3 regions of the Luteipulveratus halotolerans genome follow, and region 1 is predicted to be linked to each of the others. Evidence: riboswitches for the same ligand, from Rfam matches in the RefSeq annotation. Region 1 holds a riboswitch; each other region holds the start of a gene.
The links. Region 1 has a riboswitch for thiamine pyrophosphate ahead of thiO (glycine oxidase ThiO). Riboswitches for the same ligand answer to the same signal wherever they lie in the genome.
Positions count from the first base shown of each region.

Region 2: another riboswitch for thiamine pyrophosphate. It lies ahead of VV01_RS16875 (thiamine ABC transporter substrate-binding protein); the one in region 1 lies ahead of thiO (glycine oxidase ThiO).
Region 3: another riboswitch for thiamine pyrophosphate. It lies ahead of thiM (hydroxyethylthiazole kinase); the one in region 1 lies ahead of thiO (glycine oxidase ThiO).

Region 1 is NZ_LAIR01000002.1:1,501,468-1,509,166, forward strand. It holds gene VV01_RS07725 (TetR/AcrR family transcriptional regulator) at 1-411, opposite strand, end outside; gene VV01_RS07730 (SDR family oxidoreductase) at 501-1,397, shown strand; gene thiC (phosphomethylpyrimidine synthase ThiC) at 1,545-3,257, opposite strand; gene VV01_RS07740 (thiamine phosphate synthase) at 3,254-3,895, opposite strand; gene thiG (thiazole synthase) at 3,892-4,650, opposite strand; gene thiS (sulfur carrier protein ThiS) at 4,661-4,861, opposite strand; gene thiO (glycine oxidase ThiO) at 4,858-5,982, opposite strand; TPP riboswitch at 6,090-6,200, opposite strand; gene VV01_RS07760 (hypothetical protein) at 6,346-7,140, opposite strand; gene VV01_RS07765 (TRM11 family SAM-dependent methyltransferase) at 7,350-7,699, opposite strand, start outside.
Region 2 is NZ_LAIR01000002.1:3,345,379-3,353,077, forward strand. It holds gene VV01_RS16870 (ABC transporter permease) at 1-641, opposite strand, end outside; gene VV01_RS16875 (thiamine ABC transporter substrate-binding protein) at 638-1,765, opposite strand; TPP riboswitch at 1,821-1,924, opposite strand; gene VV01_RS16880 (DUF4235 domain-containing protein) at 2,042-2,329, shown strand; gene VV01_RS16885 (hypothetical protein) at 2,464-3,405, opposite strand; gene VV01_RS16890 (ankyrin repeat domain-containing protein) at 3,597-3,980, opposite strand; gene VV01_RS16895 (Lrp/AsnC family transcriptional regulator) at 4,059-4,595, opposite strand; gene pdhA (pyruvate dehydrogenase (acetyl-transferring) E1 component subunit alpha) at 4,665-5,786, shown strand; gene VV01_RS16905 (alpha-ketoacid dehydrogenase subunit beta) at 5,783-6,790, shown strand; gene VV01_RS16910 (dihydrolipoamide acetyltransferase family protein) at 6,787-7,699, shown strand, end outside.
Region 3 is NZ_LAIR01000002.1:3,968,421-3,976,119, reverse strand. It holds gene VV01_RS19975 (MFS transporter) at 1-892, shown strand, start outside; gene VV01_RS19970 (tyrosine-protein phosphatase) at 1,151-1,930, opposite strand; TPP riboswitch at 1,976-2,069, shown strand; gene thiM (hydroxyethylthiazole kinase) at 2,058-2,852, shown strand; gene thiE (thiamine phosphate synthase) at 2,849-3,490, shown strand; gene thiD (bifunctional hydroxymethylpyrimidine kinase/phosphomethylpyrimidine kinase) at 3,487-4,308, shown strand; partial or broken gene VV01_RS19950 (cation:dicarboxylate symporter family transporter) at 4,490-5,856, opposite strand; gene VV01_RS19945 (sensor histidine kinase) at 5,970-7,553, shown strand; gene VV01_RS19940 (response regulator) at 7,550-7,699, shown strand, end outside.

The DNA of each region.
Region 1 (7,699 bases):
ACGTCCGCGCAGCGCCGATGCGACCGCAGACGTCCATGCCTCCATCTTGAGCAGCTCGCGTTCCCGGAGGCTGGCGGTCGCCGCCAGGACCCGTGACCGCTGCCGGGCGCGATCGCGTGGCTGATCACCGAGCGCCTCCGCGAGCGTGGTCAGGCCGACCTGTGCGGCACGGAGGGCGGACGCGTCTTCCGGGGCTGCTGTCACGGCGGTGCTGAGCTGCTCGGTCAGATCCCCGAACGTGCCGAACAGCACCTCGCGCTTGTCGGTGAAGTGGCGATAGTAGGTGCGTTCGGTGACCCCCGCTCGAGCTGCGATCTCGGCGACGTTCGTCTGGTCGTAGCCCTGCTCGTCGAACAGGTCGAGGGCCGACTGCACCAGCCGGTCCTGGGCACCGGGACTCCACCGTGGCATAACCATCACTCTAGCGATGACAGGTACTGACATCAAAGGCTAGGCTGCTTCATGTCAGGAACTGACGTGACGAGAGAAGGGCACAGAAGATGCATGTCTTCGTCACGGGAGCCTCCGGTTGGATCGGCTCCGCCACCATCACCGAGCTCCTCGCGGCCGGCCACGAGGTCACTGGTCTGGCTCGCACAGCTGCCTCCGCTGACCGGGTCGCGGCCGCGGGCGCCAAGGTTCACCACGGTGACCTCGACGACCTGGACAGCATTCGCGCCGGGGCCGACGCTGCCGACGGCGTCATCCATCTGGCGTTCAAGCACGACTTCGATGCCTACGAGAGCGCCGGCCGCACGGCCGCCGACGTGGTCGACACGCTCGGTACGACGCTGGCCGGCAGCGACCGGCCGTTGCTGGTGGCGTCCGGGCTGGTCGGGCTCGCCTCCGGACGCCCGGCCACCGAGGCCGACCCGTCGCCCTTCGTCGGACGTGACTCGTTGCGCGGTGGCTCGGAGAACCTGGCGCTCGCGTTCGCCGAGAAGGGCGTGCGCAGTGTCGCCCTCCGGTTCGCGGCGTCTGTCCACGGCGCGGGCGACCAAGGCTTCGTCGCCACGCTCGCCCAGCTGGCACGCAAGCGTGGTGCGTCGGCGTACATCGGCGACGGATCCGGAGTCTGGCCGGCCGCCCACATCACCGACATCGCCCGGATGAACGTCCTCGCCCTGGAGAAGGCACCGGCCGGCTCGGTGCTCCATGGAGTCGCCGAACAGGGAGTCGCCACGCGCGAGATCGCGCAGGCTCTCGGTGGGGCCATCGGCGTGCCCACGGAGTCGCTCGACGCCGAGAAGGCGGGCGAGGAGCTCGGCTGGATCGCACGGTTCTTCGCAGCCGACGCACCGAGCGCGTCCGCGCACACTCGTGAGCTGCTCGGCTGGACCCCGAGCGGCCCCACCCTGCTCGAGGACATCAAGGCGGGGCACTACCCGGGTCAGTGACCGTGCTGACCGTGGCCGCGGTCAGGTGCAGGCTCATCGCGAGCTCGCCGGCGTCGTACGAGGTGAACGGGGCCGCAGCCCCGTTCACCTCGGTCCGATCCGTCCGGGGTGGTCGTACGACTGATGCGTAGGACCACCCCGGATCGGTCAGTCGGCAGGTCGGGAGCCCGCGTCGACGTAGACCGATGAGCCGAGCTCGACGAACGTGCGGCTCATCTCCTGCATGCCCTCGCGCTGGGCGAACCGGTCCCGCACGTCCTGCGAGATGCGCATCGAGCAGAACTTCGGCCCGCACATCGAGCAGAAGTGGGCCGTCTTGGCCGCCTCCGCCGGCAATGTCTCGTCGTGCATCGAGCGCGCGGTGTCGGGGTCGAGCGACAGGTTGAACTGGTCGTTCCAGCGGAACTCGAACCGCGCCTTGGACAACGCGTCGTCGCGGTCGCGCGCACCCGGGTGCCCCTTGGCGACGTCAGCGGCGTGAGCCGCCAGCTTGTAGGTGATCACGCCGGTCTTGACGTCGTCCCGGTCGGGCAGCCCGAGGTGCTCCTTGGGCGTGACGTAGCACAGCATCGCGGTGCCGTGCATCGCGATCGTGGCCGCACCGATCGCCGAGGTGATGTGGTCGTACCCCGGTGCGATGTCGGTCGTGAGCGGGCCGAGAGTGTAGAACGGCGCGCCGTGGCACCACTCCTGCTCGAGCCGCACGTTCTCCTCGACGAGGTGGAGCGGGATGTGGCCCGGCCCCTCGACCATCACCTGTACGTCGTGCTCCCAGGCGCGCTGGGTGAGCTCGGAGAGCGTCCGGAGCTCGGCGAGCTGGGCCTCGTCGTTGGCGTCTGCGGTCGAGCCGGGGCGCAACCCGTCGCCCAGGCTGAACGCGACGTCGTACTGCGCGAAGATCTCGCAGAGCTCGTCGAAGTGGGTGTAGAGGAAGCTCTCCTCGTGGTGCGCGAGCATCCAGCCGGCCATGATCGACCCGCCGCGGCTGACGATGCCGGTGACGCGCTCGGCTGTGAGCGGCACGTACCGCAGCAGCACGCCCGCGTGCACGGTCATGTAGTCGACGCCCTGCTCGCACTGCTCGATCACCGTGTCGCGGTAGATCTCCCAGGTGAGGGCGTCGGCGTTGCCGTCGACCTTCTCCAGGGCCTGGTAGATCGGGACGGTGCCGATCGGCACGGGCGAGTTGCGCACGATCCACTCACGGGTGGTGTGGATGTCGTCACCCGTCGAGAGGTCCATGACGGTGTCGGCGCCCCACTTCGTCGCCCACGACATCTTGTCGACCTCTTCGGCGATCGAGCTGGTGACGGCCGAGTTGCCGATGTTGGCGTTGATCTTGACCAGGAACCTCTTGCCGATGATCATCGGCTCGGTCTCGGGGTGGTTGATGTTGTTGGGGATGATCGCTCGTCCCGCTGCCACCTCGGAGCGGACGAGCTCGACGTCGCACTGCTCGCGCAGGGCGACGAACTCCATCTCTGGCGTCACGATGCCGCGGCGCGCGTAGTGCATCTGCGTCACTCGGCGACCGGCCTTGGCACGCAACGGTTCTCGGCGTTCGCCCTGCCACTCCTGGCTCGCCTCGCCCCGGCGTACGGCGCTGCGTCCGTCGTCCGCGAGGGTGCGGGTGCGACCGTCGTACGCCTCGACGTCGTCACGCTGGGCGATCCACTCGCGACGCAGTGGTGGGAGGCCGCGCTCGGGCCTCGAGCCCGGGCCGGAGGTGTCGTAGACGCGGAACGGCGGGTTGGCCTCACCCGTGCCGGGCGAGTCGTCCAGCGCGATCTCGGTGAAGGGGACGCGGATGCCGTGCGCTCCTTCGACGTAGACCTTGGTGCGGGCATCGTGGTCGGTCATCGTGCAACCTCCTGTGGTGACGGGCGGGGGACATGGCTTCGTACGGCGGTGAGCAGCTCGTCGACGACGGCAGCCGGGTCGCGGGCTCGCATGACCGACCCCATGACGGCGACGCCGTGAGCACCGGCCGTGAGCACGTCCTCGACGTGGCGTGCCTCGACGCCGCCGAGCGCGAGGATCGGTGGCGCGCCGGGCACGGCCGCGCGGGCGCGCGTGAGGCCGGCTGCGCCGAGTGGTGGGCCGTAGCCCGGCTTGGACGCCGAGGAGTGCACGGGTGAGAACGTCACGTAGTCGCACCCGGTGACCCGAGCGGACGCGAGCTGGGCATGGTCGTGCACCGAACGGCCCAGCAAGGAGGGGCGCCGTCGCGGCTGTGGGTCGGACATGCGCAGATGTACGCCGTGCCCTCGCGCCGCTCGCGCACTGTCGCGTGCGATGAGGACACCGTTGCACCGGTCGAGATGGGTACGGATCGTGTCGGCCAGAGCGTCGTACGCCGCGGGGTCGAGATCGCGCTCGCGCAAGAACACCGCGCTCGCCCCCGCCGCGATGCACTCGGCCACGACGTCGGTGAGGCGACGACCACGGGGGACCTGGGTCCGGTCGGTCACCAGCAGCAGACGAGGCACAGGCCTCATGTACCCATCACCCCGTCTGCGGGGGAGGACGCCTGCGCGAGGTGGCGGCGGGGGATACGACCGGCGAGGCGCGCGAGCCGGCCCGCCTCGACCGCGGCGCGCATCGCCCTGGCCATCACCTCGGGATGGCTCGCTCGGGTGACGGCCGAGGCCAGCAGCACAGCGTCGCAGCCGAGCTCCATGGCCAGCGCCGCGTCGGAGGCGGTCCCGATGCCGGCGTCGAGGATCACCGGGACATCGACGGACTCACGCAGCAGCGAGATGGCGTGGGGGTTGCGGATGCCGAGACCACTGCCGATCGGGGAGCCCAGCGGCATCACGGCGACGCAACCGACGTCCTGGAGCCGACGAGCGACGAGCGGGTCGTCGGTGGTGTAGGGCAGGACGTCAAATCCCTTGTCCGCCAACGTCTCTGCGGCTTCGAGCAGCTCGACCACGTCGGGCAGCAGCGTGCGTTCGTCCGGGACGACCTCGACCTTCACCCACGTCGTGCCGAGCGACTCGCGGGCCAGCTCGGCGACCAGCACGGCCTCGCGTGCGGTGCGGCAGCCGGAGGTGTTGGGCAGCAGCTCGACAGGCAGGTCGAGCAGCTCCTGGGTCAGACCGTTGGCCACCGAACCTCCGGTCCGACGCATCGACACGGTGACCACCTGCGTACCGGACGCCGCGACGGCGGCGCGCAGCGCGTCCGGGCTCGTCGCGCCACCGGACCCGAGCAGCAGTCGCGACGTCAGGGTGTGCTCGCCGAGGACCAGCGCGTCCACATCAACCGCCCTGCATGGGGGAGACGATCTCCACCACGGAGCCCGGCGCGAGCGGTGTGCGCTCCCAGGACTCGCGGTGCACGACGGTGCCGTCGAGCGCGACGGCGATGCCGGCACGTGACTCGCCCAGCTGAGTCAGCAGGTCGGCGACGGTCGAGCCGGGGCTGTGGTCCTGCTCGAGTCCGTTGACGATGACGGTCATGAGGCCTGGTCTCCTCGGTCGTGGTGGCGGATGGGCGAGAGCTGCGCGGTGAGCGCGGGTGACTCGTGGGCGAGGACACCGCGTACGACGGCCAGCGCCGTGGCGGGTGCGAGCAGGTAGCCGTGGCGGTAGTGGCCCGTCGCAGCGACCAGGCCCTCGCGGGCCGGGCCGAGGTACGGCGCGTTGTCGGGTGTGCCGGGGCGGAGCCCGACATCGTGAGAGACGATCTCGGCGTCGCGCAGCTCGGGCACGAGCAGCGTGGCCGCACGGAGCAGGTCGAGCGCAGCCCGTACGGAACGGTCCGTGTCGAAGCCGCAGTCGACACTGCTGGCCCCGAGCACGATCTCGCCGTGCCTGCGGGGGACGACGTAGATCTCGACCCCGTCGACCCGGGCGCGCAGCGTGTGGGTGACAACGGGGTAGGGCACGCGCAGGCGCAGCAGCTCACCCTTCACCGGCCGTACCGGCAGGTCGACGCCTGCACCGGACGCGATGTCGTTGCTGTGCGCGCCTGCAGCCAGGACGACGCAGTCGTATCGCTCCTCACCCAGCGAGGACGAGACACCCACGACCCGATCAGCGTGGCACGCAAGCTGCACACGGTCGGCGTTGATCCGAACGCCGTTGTGGCGCAACGCCTTTCGCAGGGCGGCGAGCACGGCAGTGGTGTCGACGCTCAGGTCGCCGGGCAGGTGGGCGGCGCCCTTCACGCTGCGCAGGACCGCCGGTTCGAGCGCGCGCAGAGCGGCGCGGTCGAGGCGTCTGTACGGCGTGCCGTGGTCGCGCAACCGCTGCTCGTGCCGCTCGAGCTCACTCACCTCGTCGAGGTCGTGCGCGATCAGCAGGGTGCCTTCGGTGCGCAGGCCGACGTCGATACCCGAGTCGGCCTCGAGCCGGGCGGCGAGGTCGGGCCACAGCCGTACGCACTCCGCCCCGACGCGGTAGAGCTCGGACTCACCGTCGGTGAGCTCAGAGCCGGGCGCGAGCATGCCCGCTGCAACCGGGGATGCTGCACCGCGGTCGTCGGCGTCGTACACCACGACCTCGACGCCCGCGGACGTCAGGGCCCACGCGCTGACCAGGCCGGACACACCGGCGCCGATGACGGCGACGCGTGTCATCGCGCGGACCTGCTCGGGCTCACGCGCCGATGGCGCACCCTTTGCGGATCGGCGTCGTCCGGCCGGCAGGCGGCGACGGCGGCATGAGGGGTGGGGAGGAATGCGTACGACACCGCTGGGCTTCTCCTTGCGCCGGCATGACCCGGATCAAGTGGCAACGGTCGGGGCCGCGTCAGCCCCCTCTCAGCCCGGTGCGCCGGACTCCCGCGAAGGACAGGCCCGACCGTAGCAGCACGCGGGAGCCGCTGGGGCGCCTGTGCCTCAGACCCATCGATCCACGCTCGACGTCCGGGCATGACTGAGGGGTGGACATCCTCAGATGCCCACCCCTCAGGCCTGGTCGGCCGCGCGGGCCGTCGTAGGTCAGTCGGTCAGACGACGACGCATGGCGTAGCCACCACCGACGACCAGGCCGAGACCGATGATGCCGGCCGCGACGAGCGTGGTGTTGGAGTCACCGGCCTGCTTGAGGTAGTCGGTCTGCACGGGCGGACCGCTCGGGTTGTCCGTGCCACCGGGAGGCGGCGTCATCGTGCTGCCCGGAGTGGACGGCGTGTCGGTGGGCGTGTCCGTGCCGCCGGGAGGAGTGGACGAGGAGGACGACGTGCCGCTGGTGGACGGCTCGGTGCTGGTCGAGCTGGACGACGGCGGCTCGCTCGGCTCCGTGGAGGTGGAGCTGGTGGGCGGCTCGGTCGGCTCGTCCTTGCACTTGATCTTGAGGACCTTCGACTTGGCCTTGCGACCCGGGTCGGTGCCGAACTTCTTGTCGAGGGTGGCCTTGTAGTGGCCGTTCTCGAGGGTGAGTCCGTCGGTCTCACCGTTGGAGTCGTCGTTGATGTAGACGGTGCTGCCGTTGCCGTCAGCGTCGGTCTCGAGGTGCACGACCACCGTCTGCGTGGCGTCGGAGTCGCCGCCCTGCGGCTTGATGGTGATGTCGCCCGACTGGTTGGGGTCGAGACCGAAGGCCTCGAAGTTGAACTTGCACACCTTCGGGTCGTTGCTCGGCGTGCCGTCCGGAGTGCCCAGCTCGTGCACCTTGAGGGTGCCGTTGTTGCCGGGAGGTGCGGCGACGGCGCTGGTGGCGGCGACGACGCCGACCCCGAGGCCGGCGGTGAGACTGAGTGCGACGATGGCGCTTCGTGTCCGTGCGGTGGTCACGTCAGATCCCCTTCAGCAGGTGCAGACGTCAGGCGCCTGCGAACGACAGATGTGGTGGAACCCCGTCGGTCGCGCCTCCCGCATGCGCAGACCGGTAACGGCAGCAGTCTGACCGCTGGTGAACCCGCTTGGGGCGTGACCGGCGAAGTCAAGGAATTTGCGAAAAAATTACTCGAATCGGGGACATCGCAGACCAAGTGCGCTACGGCTCAGCCCTTGCCTGACTCAGCCGTGAACACCAGCAGATAATCGCCCGCCAGGTCGTCGAGCGGGTGGTCCCAGCAGACGACGACGTCCTGTCGCAGGCGGGCGACGCGAGCGACGGCCCTTCCGACGTCCCAGGCGAGTGGTGTGAAGTGGTCGGGCGTGGCGATGTTGGCGACGTTGAGCACGAGGTGTCCCTCGGGCGTCAGCAGGTCGACCGCCTGGCGCATCACGTCGGTGAGGTCGGCCAGATAGGCGTCATAGCCCGCGCCGTCGCGTTCGTACGCCTGCAGCGGGTCCTCGGGATGATCGGTCGCGGTCATGTAGGGCGGTGAGCACAGGACCAGGTCGAACG
Region 2 (7,699 bases), 1.8 Mb from region 1:
AGCACGACACCGAAAGCCGTTGAGCAGAAAAGGAACACGACCGTCGCGGCCGAGACGATCGCCGGCGTGAGCGCGGGCAGCGTGACCGTGCGGAACACGGCCGCCGGACTCGCGCCGAGGGCCGCCGCCGACTCCTCGGCGCGGGAGTCGAGGCTCTCCCACATGCCGCCGACCGTGCGCACGACGACGGCGATGTTGAAGAACACCAGGGCCGCGAGGATCGCCTGCCACGAGCCGTCAGAACCCAAGAACCCCAACGGTCCTGACGGCCCGAGCAGCGTGCGGAACGCCACGCCGACCACGACCGTCGGCAGCACGAACGGCATGACGACCAGCGCCCGCACGAGTCGTTGACCGGGGAAGGACAGCCGGTGCAGCACGTACGCCGCGGGCACGCCGACCGCGACGGTGATCGCCGTCGCGACACCCGCCGACCAGAGGGTGAACCACAGCACGCGTCGGATGCGGCCGCGACCGAGCACGTCGAACACATCGGCCAGCGCCCACTGACCCTCGGGATGCAGGCCCCGACCGACCATGCCGGCGACAGGCAGCACGAAGAACACCGCGAGGAACGCGAGCGGCACCAGCGCGAGGCCCGCGAGGACCCAGGCGGTCGGCGTATCTCGGCGTCGTGTCACTTCGAGGTGATGTCCTGCCACTGGGTGAGCCACGTCTGGCGCTTGGCGGCGATGGTGGCCGGGTCGACGGCGAACGGCTTGGTGGGTCGCTGGGCGAACTTCTGCCAGTCAGCCGGGATCGCCGCGTCGGAGGCGACGGGGAAGACGTACATGTTGGGCGGCAGCGCCTCCTGGAACGCCTTGCCCTGCATCCAGTCGACCAGCGCCTTGGCGCCATCGGGGTTCTTGGCGCCCTTGAGCACGCCGGAGTACTCGACCTGGCGGAAGCACGTGTCGAGCAGGGCCTTGGTGGTCGACTTGCCGCCGGCGACGGTGAAGGCGGGCGAGGTGTCGTACGACCAGACGATCGGTCGGCTGCCCTTGCCCTCACCCTGGGTGAAGTCGACGTTGTAGGCGTCCTCCCAGCCGCTGGTGAGCTTGAGGCCGTTGGCGGTGAGCGCCTTCCAGTAGGCCTGCCAGCCGTTCTCGCCCTTGGCCCCGATCGTCGCGAGCAGCATCGCCAGCCCCGGCGAGGAGGTCGGCGCGCCCGGGGCGACCATCAGGTTCTTGTACGCCGGCTTGGTCAGGTCGTCGAACGTCTTCGGCTCGGCGAGGCCCTTCTTGGCGAACCAGGTGGTGTCGACGTTGAAGCAGGTGTGGCCGTAGTCGACCGGCGTCAGCTGACCCTTGCCGTCCTTGAGGGCGTACTGGTCGGAGCCCTTGGCGGGCGCCTTCGGGGTGTAGGTCTGGAGCACGCCCTCGTCGACGACGCGCGAGGCGAACGTGTTGTCGATGCCGAACACCGCGTCACCGACGGGCGACCCCTTGGTCAGCACCAGCTTGTTGGCGACCTGGCCGGCATCGCCGCTCGGGAGCACCTTGACGGTGTAGCCGGTCTCCTTCGTGAACTGCGCGAGCAGCGGCTTGGGCGCTGCGAACGAGTCGTGCGTGATCAGCGTGACGGTCTTGTTCGCCGGCGTCGACGCCGCGCCGGCGCTCGTGGTGCTCGCGCCCGCGCCCGACTCGGCCGCACTCTGGGCCGTGTCGCTCGCCGGGGTCTGGTCGTCACCGTTGCTCAGCGAGCAGCCGGTCATCGTGATGGCGGCCGCGCACACTGCGGCCAGGGTCGTCGTCGTACGACGCATCGGACGTCCTCCTTCAACCTCAAGGAGGGGTCTCGCTGCCCCGGGATGGGGCGAACGAGGGAGTGACTCGACTTCCTCCACCGGTCCTAACCGGATCAGGTTCGAGGGTCTGCGGCGGGGCCGCACTCTCAGCGCACTCGCGCTCCCCTGTCGTCTCGGGTCGACGGTACACGTCGCGACGTGGCAGGCTCGACCCGAGACGAGCGGTGGACGTTCGCACGGCCCAGCCGCGCGACCCCGCGACCGGCGTACGGACGAGGAAGAAGGTGTCGCCCCATGGGCAACGCGTTGTGGAAGGTTGTCGCGATCGGTTCGGGCCTGGTGGCCTCCAGGGTGGCCAAGGCCGCGACGGACGGCACCTGGAAGGCCACGATGGGCGGCCAGCCCCCGCAGAACCCCGCTGACCCCGATGTCCAGTGGAAGGAGGCGGTCACGTTCGCGGTCGTCTCCGGCGCGATCATGGGCCTGGCCAAGATGGCGGCCAACAAGCAGGCCGCGAAGGTCTGGACCAAGACGACCGGTCAGCTCCCGCCGTCCCTGCAGGCGACCAGCAAGGCCTCCTGACCGAGACCGCCCCTTCTCGTCGACGCCACCCGGCCGGCTGACGAGATCCCCGGCATCCGTCGGGGATCTGGTCACCGCGCAGGGTGGCGTCGTCGATGTGCAGGACTTTCGAGTCAGTCCAGTCACACTCTCGGTCAGTCCAGCCACGTCGAACGAGCCTCCTGGCGGAGTCCGGCCGCGGTGAGGACCGTGAGCAGCCGGGCCCGGTCGCGCGCATCGCACCAGACCCATCGAGCGACCCCGCGCACCTGACGACGCAGCCGGTCCTCACGCCTCTTCTCGCGCCACAGCACCTCAGCGGCGGCCTTGCCGTCGAGACCGTCGACGCGGTACTTCACCTTGCCGTCGAACTCCCCGACCAGCCCGTCCCACCCGAAGTCCGTGCGACCGATGAAGCCGTCGGCGTCGGCGTACTCGACCTGCAGGTGTGGACGAGGCAGCCGCAGCAGGAACATCTGCGCGCGGCTCAGGCTCTCGCCGGCTGACTCGCTCAAGGGGTCGGCGAGCGCCACCACCAGCTTGGCGACCCGACGCCCACGCAGCCGCGGCGGCAGTGCGGCCACCTCTGCCTCCAGATCCTGTCGGCTGCACAGCGAGCGCCGAAGGGCGGCGTCCGCGCACACCAGGCCCGCAGCGAGATCGGTCGTACGAGCCACATCGACGACCGTGCGTGCCGCCGGTGTGACCTGCAGCCCGTCTCGTTCGACAGCGCCGAGCCGGGTCGTGTGGTGGCGACGCACACGGGTCGAGCTCTTGCGCCTGCTGCGGGCGGGGACGACCGTGTGCACCTGCTCGGGCCAGGCGTTCAGCAGAGGCAGACCCCAGAGCGCGGCTGCCGACTCGTGCGCGAACACCGGACGCTCGTCCGCGCGGTCGCCGAGTGCGTGCGCGTGGACCAGCGCGCGATGTCGGTCACGGTCGTCCATTCCGTGCCATCGTGTCGCCGGCATGCAGACGCCGTGGCCCACGCTCACGTAGGACGCGGCGCCGGTCGGGTCGAGCGCCCTCGTCGGCTCGATGCCGGTGCGTCGGAGGTCGCCGCAGAGCTGGAGGGTGGTTGCGTCGAAGGTCGCCATGCCCCCGATCGTGCGGCGGTCGAGGGTCGGCTGCCCACTGCCGACCCGAACCCTGTGGACAGGGCGCCTGCTCCGGTCGGGCTGTGGACCTCGTTCCGGCCTCCTGGACATTGCCAGCGCGCCCCTGCCCGCCGACCAGTACCCCACCATCCGTCGGGAGTCTCGTCACCAGACAGGGTGGCGTCGACGCGTCAGCGGGTGGTGAGGTCTCCGCGGCCGAACATCTCGGCGGTCTCCTTGGCCGACGGCGAGCCCGCCTCGACGTCGGCGCCGGCGTCCATCAGCAGGAACACGATGGTGTCCTCGCCCTTGAACACCGCGCCCGCGAGCGGTGACTGGCCGCGGTCGTTGAGCCGGTTGACGTCGGCGCCGCGCTCGAGCAGCACCGTCACCGCGGCGGTCTGGCCGTGATAGGCCGCGAGCATCAGCAGCGTGTTGCCGGCCGCGTCGGTGAGGTCGACGGGCACGCCCTGGTCGACGTAGGCGGCCAGCCGGTCGGCGTCGCCCTGGCGCGCGAAGTCGAAGCACGCATGAGCGATCTCGACCAGGCGCGGGTCGAGAGCGTCCGAAGTCATGTCGGGCATGTTAGGCCCTCCTAACCCGTAGGGCACAAGTCCACGGCGACCACCATTCGCCCTGAACGGTATGGCTCGTCACGCCGTCGCGAACGGTCCTTTGCCGCGAATCTCCTCGAACGCCAACCACGTTCGCGTCGCGATGACACCGGGAATCGCCTGAACCCGTTCGAGCACGAGCGTGCGCAGGGTGGCGTTGTCAGGCGCATGCACGAGCACGAGCACGTCGAACTCGGAGGCCAGCAGCGCGATCGACTCGACGTAGGGCAGCTCGGCGAGCTCGGCCGACACCGAACGCCAGGTGTTCTGCTCGATGTTGACCGACACGTACGCCGTCGTGGCCAGCCCCGCACGCTCGGGGGCGAAACGTGCGGTGAACCCGGTGATCACGCCCGTCCGCTGAAGGCGCTCCAGGCGGGCGTACGCGTTGGCGCGGCTGATGTGCAGGCGCTCGGCGAGGGTGCGTACGGACAGCCGTGCATCGGCCACGAGCTCGGCCACGAGGCGGCGGTCGGCATCGTCGAGCGGACGCGCCGGACCGGGCGTGGCCGCCTGTCCAGCCGGAGCGGCGCTCGTACCGGCAGATCGAGACGATCGGCTCTGAGGTTCGGCCATGCCGAGCAGTATGCCTTGCGTTCGGCCGCTCGATTGAGCCAACAGGCCCAGGAGAGGGACGATGACGTGATGGAGACCACACTCGCGCCGGGAGGTGTGGCCGCTGACCTGCTGCCCTCTCCCCGACCGGTCCAGCTGCTCGACCCGGACGGCCTGCTCGTGCAGCAGCCGCAGGACGCGCACCACTACGACGTGCCCAGTGCTGAGCGCCTGCTCGCGGCCTGGCGCGGCATGGTGATCGGCCGCCGCCTCGACGTGCAGTCGACCGCCCTCACCAAGCAGGGCCGGCTCGCGGTCTATCCCAGCTCGCGCGGCCAGGAGGCCTGCCAGGTCGGCGCCGTGCAGGCGATCACCGAGCGCGACTGGATGTTCCCGACGTACCGCGAGTCGATGGCGCTGTTCACCCGCGGCATCGACCCGGTCGAGACGCTCACGCTGCTGCGCGGCGACGCGCACTGCGGCTACGACCCCAAGGCGCACAAGACCGCCCCGCAGTGCACTCCCCTGTCGACGCAGCTGATCCACGCAGCCGGTGCGGCGTACGGCGAGAAGCGCCGAGGCACCGATGCGGTCGCGCTCGCCTTCATCGGTGACGGCGCCACCAGCGAGGGCGACTTCCACGAGGCCCTCAACTTCGCCGCCGTGTTCAGCGCACCGGTGATCTTCTTCGTCCAGAACAACAAGTACGCCATCTCGGTGCCGCTCGCGAAGCAGTCGAAGGCTCCGGCGTTGGCGTACAAGGGAATTGGATACGGCGTCCGCTCCGAGCAGATCGACGGCAACGACCCGGCCGCCGTGCTCGCCGTCATGGACGCTGCCGTCGCGCACGCGCGTGCGGGCAACGGGCCGTTCCTGATCGAGGCGCACACCTATCGCATGGATGCGCACACCAATGCCGACGACGCGTCGCGCTACCGCACCTCCGACGAGGTGTCCGCCTGGCTGGCGAAGGACCCGCTGTCGCGGCTGCAGACCTGGCTCACCGTCAACGGTCACCTCGACGAGGCGGGCATCCGCGACGCCGAGCAGGAGGCCGAGGAGCGCGCTGCCGACCTGCGCGACCGCATGAACTCCGAACCGACCGTCGAGCCGATGTCGTTGTTCGACAACGTCTTTGCCGAGCCGACGCCACAGCTGCGCGAGCAGCGGGCGATGGTCGCCGCCGAGCTGGAAGCCGAGGCACAGTCATGACGATCACCATGGGCAACGCCCTCAACCGGGCCCTGCGCGACGCGATCGCCGAGGACGACGACGTGCTGATGTTCGGCGAGGACGTCGGCACGCTCGGCGGCGTCTTCCGCATCACCGACGGCCTCACCGCCGAGTTCGGCGAGGACCGCTGCTTCGACACGCCGCTGGCCGAGTCGGGGATCGTCGGGTTCGCCATCGGTATGTGTCTCACCGGTTTTCGGCCCGTTGTCGAGATGCAGTTCGACGCGTTCGCCTACCCGGCGTTCGAGCAGATCACCTCGCACGTCGCCAAGACCCGCAACCGCACGGGCGGCAAGGTCAACCTGCCGATGGTCATCCGTGTGCCGTACGCCGGTGGCATCGGCGGCGTCGAGCACCACTGCGACTCCAGCGAGGGCTACTACGCACACACCCCGGGCCTCAAGGTGGTCACACCCTCCAACCCGGCCGACGCGTACAGCCTGCTGCGCGAGGCGATCGCCGACCCCGACCCGGTGATCTTCATGGAGCCGAAGGTCCTCTACTGGTCCAAGGCCGAGCTCGAGCTGCCGGTCACGACCGAGCCGTTCGGTCGAGCTGCGGTGCGGCGCAAGGGAACTGACGTCACGCTCGTCACTTACGGTCCGTCCGTGCCGACCGCCCTCAAGGCGGCCGAGGCCGCCGAGAGCGAGGGCTGCAGCGTCGAGGTCATCGACCTGCGCACCATCGTCCCGTTCGACGACGACACGGTGGTCGAGTCCGTACGCCGCACCGGCCGGTGCGTGGTCGTGTCCGAGGCCCAGTCCTTCGCAGGGGTCGCGGGCGAGGTGGCGTCGCGCGTGAGCGAGCGCTGCTTCCACTCGCTGGAAGCACCCGTGCTGCGGGTCAGCGGGCTCGACATCCCTTATCCCGCACCGAAGCTCGAGCACGCCTACCTGCCCGGGGTCGAGCGCATCCTCGACGCGATCGCGCGTCTGCAGTGGGACGACGTGCCGGATCTGTCGCACGCTGGGGCTCCGGCATGAGCGGGGTGTTCAACCTGCCCGACCTGGGTGAGGGGCTGACCGAGGCCGAGATCGTCGAGTGGCACGTGGCCGAGGGCGACGAGGTCGCCGTCGACCAGACCGTCGTCACGGTCGAGACCGCCAAGGCGACCGTCGACGTGCCGTGCCCGTACGCCGGCCGGGTCGAGACGCTACACGGCGCCGTCGGTGAGACGGTTGCCGTGGGTTCGCCGCTGGTGACCGTGGGCGCCGGATCCGATTCGGAAGCAACGGTTCTCGCAGGTGAGCGTCAGTACCGCGAGGAGGAGATGGCCGGCGCCACGGCTCCCGCCGACGAGGGCTCCGGAGCCGTCCTCATCGGCTACGGCACGGGCGGCGCGACGACGAGGACGAGACGCCGCCGCGTCGTACGCCCTGCTGGTGGTGCGCCGATGTCGGCGACCTCACGACCGTCCGCTTCTGCTGCCCACGTGCGGGTGATCTCGCCGATCGTGCGGCGGCTCGCGCGCGAGCACGGGATCAACCTGGCGGCGCTGCCGGCTGCCCGTGACGGCGCGGTCGTCAGGCGGGCCGACGTCGAGGCCGCTGCGCGTACGAGCGTGGCCGGGTCTCCCGTGACGTCGCCGGGTCTCGATACGGCCTCCGCTGGCGCTCCGGCTTACTCGACCAGCGATCCCGTTGGTACTGAACGGATTCCGCTGACCGGCATCCGTCGTACGATCGCCGACAAGGTGACGCAGAGCCGGCGCGAGATCCCCGACGCCACCACCTGGGTCGACGCCGACGCCACCGAGCTGGTCGCCGCCAAGGACGCGCTCAAGACTGCGCGCCCGGACGCAGGCATCGGGGTCCTCGCGCTGATGGCCCGCATCACGATCGCCGCGCTGAAGCAGTTCCCCGAGCTCAACGCGACGATCGACGGCGAGGCGC
Region 3 (7,699 bases), 2.5 Mb from region 1:
CGTGCTCGCGATGCCTGCAGTCGCCGTCACGCTGGCGTTCGTCGCGATCTGGTACGGCGTCCGTGGTGACCACGAGGGTCAGGACGGCACCGTCGACTGGCTCGGATTCGCTTGGCTCACAACGGCACTCGCGCTCGTGATGGGCGGCTTGATCCTACTGCGCACCGAAGGTGTCGCGAGTCCGTGGCCGTGGCTGGTGATCGTCCTCGGCCTGGCTACGCTCCTACCCTTCGCGCGCCACGAGCTGTCGACCGACCATCCTCTGGTCGATCTTCGCGTGCTCGGCGGTTCGGCCCAGTGGCCGGTGCAGCTGACGGCCGGGCTGTTCGGGGCATCGGTGCTCGGGGCGCAGATCCCGCTGTCGACGTTCGCGCGGGCTGACCCCACTGAGACGGGCTACGGCCTCGACGCGTCCGCCGGCACGGTGTCGCTGCTCGTCGCGGGCTACGTCATCGCCATGGCGGCCGGCGCGGGGCTGCTGCCGTGGGTGGCGGGGCGGATCGGACCTCGTACGACGCTCGTGGGCGCGGCCGGCCTTGTCGCCTTCGGCTACCTGCTGTTCCTGCCGCTGCACGAGCACGTGGCGTCGCTGATGCTCAACATGCTGCTCGTCGGCATCGGGTCGGGCGCGCTCGTCGCCGCGCTGCCGGCGTCCGCTGCAGCTGCCGCTCCCGCGACGCACACCGGGTTCGCGACCGGCATGACCAACACCACCAAGACCGTGGGCGGCGCGATCGCGTCGTCGGTGTTCGCGATCGCACTGGCGTCGACAGGCTCGCTCGACGAGCCGTCGGAGCACGCACCACTCGGCGGCTACTACGCGGTGTGGGCGATCTGCGCGGCCACCGCGGCCGTGGCCGCCGTCGTCCTCATGACGACCCGCTCGCGCTGAGAGCCGAACCCCTCCCCAGCGGTTGAGCCGAGCGGCTCGCTCTCGGGGCTCGCCTGCTCGACCAGGGGAGGGGCCCACCGCTCGATCACCGGGGCCCGGACCGGCTCAGTCAGGGGTAGGGGTGGCGAGCGCTGTGCACTGGTTCGTCAGGTGAGCCGTGCAAGCGGGCGTGGCTCACCACGCGAACCAGTGCACACTCCCCGTCCCCCCCGGCGGCCGGACCCACCGGCAGGACCACTGCAGCGCCGGCTTGCGCGATCAGGGTCGGGTGAGGCGGTCGCGCAGGCGCGTGAGGTCGTCGTCGGTCCAGCCCTGCGCGGACAGCCAGTCGGGCACCGAGCCCGCGGCACGGCGTACGGCCTCGAGGAGCCGCGGGATCGTCTCGGGGTCGGGCACGTGGTCCGACAACGGCCGGTCGCGCAGGTTGTCGGCGTACGCCGGGGTCGCCTTGAGGCGGTCGACGACGCGTTCGATGCGCTCGCGGGTCGCGAGGTAGTCGGCGGTGATGTCGTCATCGCTGACGCCTGCGACTGAGAGCGCCATCGCGGTGACCGTGCCGGTGCGGTCCTTGCCCGCGGCGCAGTGGACGACGGTCGCGCCGGCGCTGCGCGACACCACGTCGAGCGCTGCGGCGACCGAGTCGGGCCGGTCGGCGAGGTAGCCGAGGTAGTGGCTGGTCCAGTGGTTGTCGTCGCGGGTCTCCTCGACCCGGTCGTGCCACGGCAGCACGAGCGCGTCCTCGACCGTCACGTCGACGAGGTCATCGGCGAACAGCGAGTGGTGATGGTGCGTCAGCGGCTCGACCTGCACCAGCGGCCCCGGGCCGGTCATCGCGAGCTCGGCGCGGCTGCGCAGGTCGACGATGTCGGTGACGCCGTGGTCGAGCAGCACCTGGACGTCGGCCGTCGTGAGCTCCTGGAGGTTGTCCGACCGCACCAGTCGACCGTGCTGGACCTGCCTGCCGTCCTGGGTGGGCAGCCCGCCCACGTCACGCATGTTGGCCAGTCCGTCGAGGTCGATCCACGCAGCAGTCGTCACGGGTTCCAGGGTAGGTCGGCCCGCTGACGGCCCGGGCGTTACGTTGGACGGGACGCGGGGTGCCGGTCCGACCGGCTGAGAGACACCCGTCGAACCTGATCTAGCTCGGACTAGCGGAGGGACGTCGATGACGACGCCACGCCCTGCAGACCTCGGCGCGGCCATGACCGCGCTGCGTGATCGGCAGCCGCTCACCCAGTGCCTCACCAACATCGTCGTCGCACCGTGGACCGCCAACGTGCTGCTCGCCGCAGGCGCCGCACCGGCCATGGTCGACAACTCGCACGAGGCGGGTGCGTTCGCGCAGGTCGCGGGCGGCGTACTGGTCAACCTCGGGACGCCGTACGACGACACGACGACTGCGATGGACGCAGCGGCTGGCGCAGCGCACGAGCACGGCACGCCCTGGGTGCTCGACCCGGTCGCGGCCGGCCTCCCGTGGCGTACGACGATCGCGACCTCGCTGCTGGACCTGCGCCCCACGATCGTGCGCGGCAACGCCTCCGAGGTGCTCGCGCTCACCGGCGGCTCGGGCGGGCGGGGCGTCGACTCCACGGCGTCGGCGCAGGACGCGCTCGCCGCCGCACGTGCGCTCGCGGAGCAGACGGGTGGCGCCGTCGCCGTGAGCGGGCCGGTCGACCACCTCACCGACGGCTCACGGGTCGTACGCCTCGGCAACGGGCACGTGTGGATGACGCAGGTGACCGGGGTCGGCTGTGCGCTCGGCGCTCTCATGGCCGCGTACGCCGCGGTGACGGACGACGCCCTCCTGGCCGCTGCCGCAGCCACCGCACACCTCACCGTGGCGGCCGAGCTCGCCGCCGAAAGATCCTCAGGGCCAGGGTCTTTCGCCGTCTCGCTGCTCGACGAGCTCGCCGCGCTCACACCCTCCGACCTGGAAGCCCGAGTGACCCTCACATGACCCGCACGCCGCTCGACCTCACGCTCTACCTCGTCACGGACACCGACATGTGCGGCGACCGCGGCCTCGTACGCACCGTGCGCGAGGCCGTCCGCGGTGGGGCGACCATCGTCCAGCTGCGCGACCCGGACGCGTCCGACGACGAGATGGTCGCTCTCGGCAAGCTCGTCCGAAAAGCGTTGGAGAACACCGGGATTCCGCTGATCATCAACGACCGCGTCCACCTCGTCGACGACATCGGCGCCGACGGGGCGCACATCGGTCAGGACGACATGCCCGTGGCCGAGGCGCGTTCGCTGCTCGGCTCGAACGCCTACCTCGGCCTGTCCGTGCACACACCCGACCAGCTCGAGGCCGCGTTGCGTCACGGGTCGGCGCTCGACTACCTCGGGGTCGGTCCGGTCTGGCGCACCCACAGCAAGCCCGACGCCGCCGAGCCCATCGGCCTGTCCGGGCTGCGCGACATCGCGAGCGCCAGCCCGTGGCCGTGCGTCGGCATCGGCGGCATCACCGCGCGGCGTGCGAGCCGCGTCGCGCGCACGGGTATCGCTGGTATGGCTGTGATCTCGGCGATCTGCGGCCAGCCCGATCCGGCCGCGTCAGCGACCGCGCTGCGCCACGCGTGGAGCGCGCGATGACCCGGCCACCCGTCGTACTCTCCATCGCCGGGAGCGACCCGTCGGGCGGCGCCGGCATCCAGGCGGACCTCAAGACGTTCAGCGCGCTCGGGGCTTACGGCTGTGCGGCGATGACTGCCCTGACTGCGCAGTCGACCCAGGGCGTGACCGGGATCCATGTCGTGCCAGCGGATTTCGTGCGTTCTCAGGTCGAGACGCTGGTGGCTGACGTTCGCCTCGACGCCGTCAAGATCGGGATGCTCGCGGCGGCCGACGTCGCCGACACGGTGTCGGCGCTGATCCCTTCGCTGCGCTGCCCGGTCGTGCTCGACCCGGTGATGGTGTCGACGAGCGGCTCGCGGCTGCTCGACGAGGACGCGATGGCCGCCGTACGCCGGCTCGTACCCCTCGCCTCCGTGATCACGCCCAACCTGCCCGAGGCGGCCGAGCTGCTCGGCGGGCCGGTGGCGACGTCGGTCGGCGAGATGCGTGCTCAGGCGCGGGCGTTGCTCGACGACGTCGGCGCTCAGCGGGTGCTCCTCAAGGGCGGTCACGGCAATGGCCCCGAATCCGTTGACGTCTGGGCCGATTCGTCGTCCACGGTCGAGCTGACCGCGCCGCGCGTCGACACCGCCAACACGCACGGCACCGGCTGCACCCTCTCGTCGGCGATCGCACCGCTTCGGCCTGCGTACGACGAATGGCTGCCCGCCGTACGCGCCGCGAAGGTCTGGCTGACCGGCGCGCTGCAGGCGGCCGACGAGCTCTCGATCGGGCAGGGCGCCGGGCCGGTCCACCACTTCCACCAGCTCTGGCCGGTCCTGTCGACCGCCGGTTGAGCCGGGCGAGCCGCACCGCTGGTTGAGCCGGTCGAGCCGCTAGGCGAGACCGTGTCGAAACCCGGTGCCGCACAGGGAGACCCAAGCGGACGAGTCACCGGGTTTCGACACGGACCTCCGCTAGCGCTCCGGTCCGGCTCAACCAGCGGGAGGGCCGGCTCAACCAGCGGAAGCGGACGGATCAGGCTGGGGTGGCTACGGATTCGCGGTCGGGGTCCTGCACCGCTCCATGACCGGCGCCGTCGTCGAGCATCGTGGTCTCGTCGAACGGGTCGTCCCCGGCGAGCACGCGGTCGAGCCTGCCTCGGTCGAGCGAGTCGGTCCACGAGCCGATCACGACCGTCGCGACCGCGTTGCCGGCGAAGTTGGTCAGCGCGCGAGCCTCCGACATGAACCGGTCGATGCCGACGATCAGACCCACGCCGTCGACGAGCTCGGGTCGGTGGGAGTTGAGGCCGCCCGCGAGCGTGGCCAGGCCCGCGCCGGTCACGCCGGCAGCGCCCTTGGAGGCGATGATCATGAACACCAGCAACGAGATCTGCTCGTGATGCTCAGGGGGTCGCCCATGGCGCGAGCGATGAACAGCGAGGCCATCGTCAGGTAGATCGCGGTGCCGTCGAGGTTGAACGAGTAGCCGGTCGGGACGACGACGCCGACGGTCGGCTTCGACACACCGGCGTGCTCCATCTTGGCGATCAGGCGGGGCAGTGCCGACTCCGACGACGACGTCGACAGGATCAGCAGGAACTCGCGGGCGAGGTACTTCAGCAGCTTGAAGATGTTGACGCCGCTGGTGACCCGCAGCACGAGCGCGAGGATGCCGAACACGAAGATCGCGCAGGTGGCGTAGAACCCGAGCATGATCACGGCCAGGCTCTTGAGCGCGTCGACACCGGTGGCACCGACGACGGCGGCCATCGCACCGAACGCGCCGATCGGGGCGAGCCACATGATCATGGCGAGCACCCGGAACACGACCTTCTGGATGGCGCCGATGCCCCGCAGCACCGGCTCACCGGCAGGGCCCATCGCCTGCAGCGCGAACCCGACGAGGAGTGCGACGAGCAGCGCCTGCAGCACCTCGCCGGACGTCAGCGACGACACCATCGTGTCCGGGATGATGCCGAGCAGGAAGTCGACGGTGCCCTCGGACTCCTTGACCTGGCTCGCACCGGACTTCGCCGTCTCGGCCGTGATGTGCAGGCCGCTGCCGGGGTGCAGCACGTTGCCGAGGACCAGGCCGATCGCGAGCGCGAACGTCGACATCGTGAGGAAGTAGCCGAGCGCGAGGCCGCCGACCTTGCCGACCTGGGCCGCGGATCGTACGGACCCGATGCCGAGCACGATCGTGCAGAAGATGACCGGGCCGATCATCATCTTGATGAGGTTGACGAAGCCGGTGCCGAGCGGCTTCAGCGACTCGCCGAGGTCGGGCCAGATGAGGCCGACGGCGATGCCGAGCAGCACCGCGACGATCACGGCGATGTAGAGGAAGTGGGTGCGGTCCGTGCGCCGTGCTGGAGCCGTGCCCGAGGTGGTTGTGGTCATGGTGGACCTCCTTCGCCGGGCGAGTCTGGTGCGGGACCGCTCGGCGCCGCGCGTTGTGTTCGTAGTGTTCGTGACGTGGGTCACATGCTGGGCGGACGTGCACAATGCGGGTGATGGCTCGACGACGTCCCCGCACCGTGGCGGCCCAGATGCTGGTGTGGCAGCTGGCGATGCTCGTCCTGCTCGTGACGATCGGACTGGTCATCGCCTACGCCGATGCGCGGCACGACGCGTACGGCGACGCCCGCGCCCGGGCCCTCGACATCGCCCGCTCCGTGGCCGACGGCCCACAGGTCGCCACGGTGATCAGCACACCGCAGGCCACCGACGTGCTCCAGCCGTACGCCGAGCGCGTCCGTCGCGACACCGGCACCGACTTCGTCGTGATCATGAGCCCGAAGGGCATTCGCTTCACGCATCCCGACCCGACGCAGATCGGCGGCACGTTCCGCGGCACGATCGCGGGTGCCACCGAGGGCCGCGAGGTGACCGAGACCTACACCGGCACGCTCGGACCGTCGGTGCGCGCCGTCGTACCGATCACCAACGACGGTCGGGTCGTCGGGCTGGTGTCGGTGGGCATCCGCATGGAGACGGTGCAGCGCACGACGCTGGACGCCCTGCCCGGTCTGCTGCTGGTCGCGCTCGGGGTCGGCGCGATCGGTGCGCTCGGGGCGTGGTTGGTGCAGCGGCGGCTGCGTCGGCAGACCCACGGCCTCGGTGAGGTCGAGATCACCCGGATGTACGAGTACTACGACGCGGTGCTGCGGGCCGTCCGAGAAGGGCTGCTGCTGCTCGACGGCGACGGCCGGGTCATGCTCGCCAACGAGGAGGCACGCCGCCTGCTCGACGCGCCGGACTCGCTGGAGGGGCAACGGCTCGCCGACGTCGGGCTGACCACGGATGACGCCGAGCCGGCCGAGGTGCACGACCGCCCGGTCGTGCTGCGCGATCGCGTGGTCGTGATGAATCAGGCGCCGGCGCAGTGGAACGGCCGGTTCGTCGGCTGGGTCGTGACGCTGCGTGACCGCACCGAGCTGCAGGCCGTCACGGCCGAGCTCGACACCGTACGAGGCATGGCGACCGCGCTGCGCGCCCAGAACCACGAGGCCGCCAACCGGCTGCACACCATGGTGTCGTTGGTCGAGATGGGTGAGACCGACGCCGCGATCGACTTCGCGACCGCAGAGCTGGAGATGACGCGTTCGCTCGCGGACACGGTCGTCGCGGCGGTCGACGAACCCGTGCTCGAGGCGCTGCTGCTGGGCAAGACGTCGCAGGCCCAGGAGCGCGGCGTACGCCTCACCGTCGACGAGGCGACCTCGGTCGAGCGCTCCCGGCTCACCGCGCACGAGCTGGTCACGGTCGTCGGCAACCTGCTCGACAACGCGATCGACGCCGCTCAGGCGGCCGGCCCCGACGGGCAGGTGCACGTGCTGCTGCACGGTGACGAGGCCGGCCTGGACGTCGTCGTCGACGACAGCGGCGCCGGCATCCCCGAGGACCTGCGCTCGCGGGTCCTGGCCTCGGGCTGGTCGGACAAGCCCGACCCGTCCGGACAGGGCCGCGGCGTCGGGCTCGCGCTCGTCGGTCAGGTCGCGCGGTTGCACGGTGGTGAGGTCACGATCGGCGCGAGCGACCTCGGCGGTGCGTCGGTCACGGTGTCGTTGTCGACCGCGGCGGGGAGCGCGTCGTGACCGCCGTCCGCGTGCTCGTCGTCGAGGACGAACCCGTCGCGGCCCGCGCCCACCGCACCTACGTCGAGCGGGTCGACGGCTTCGAGGTCGTCGGCACGGCTGCGACGATGGCCGACGCCGTACGCCTCCTGTCCAGCACCGAGGTC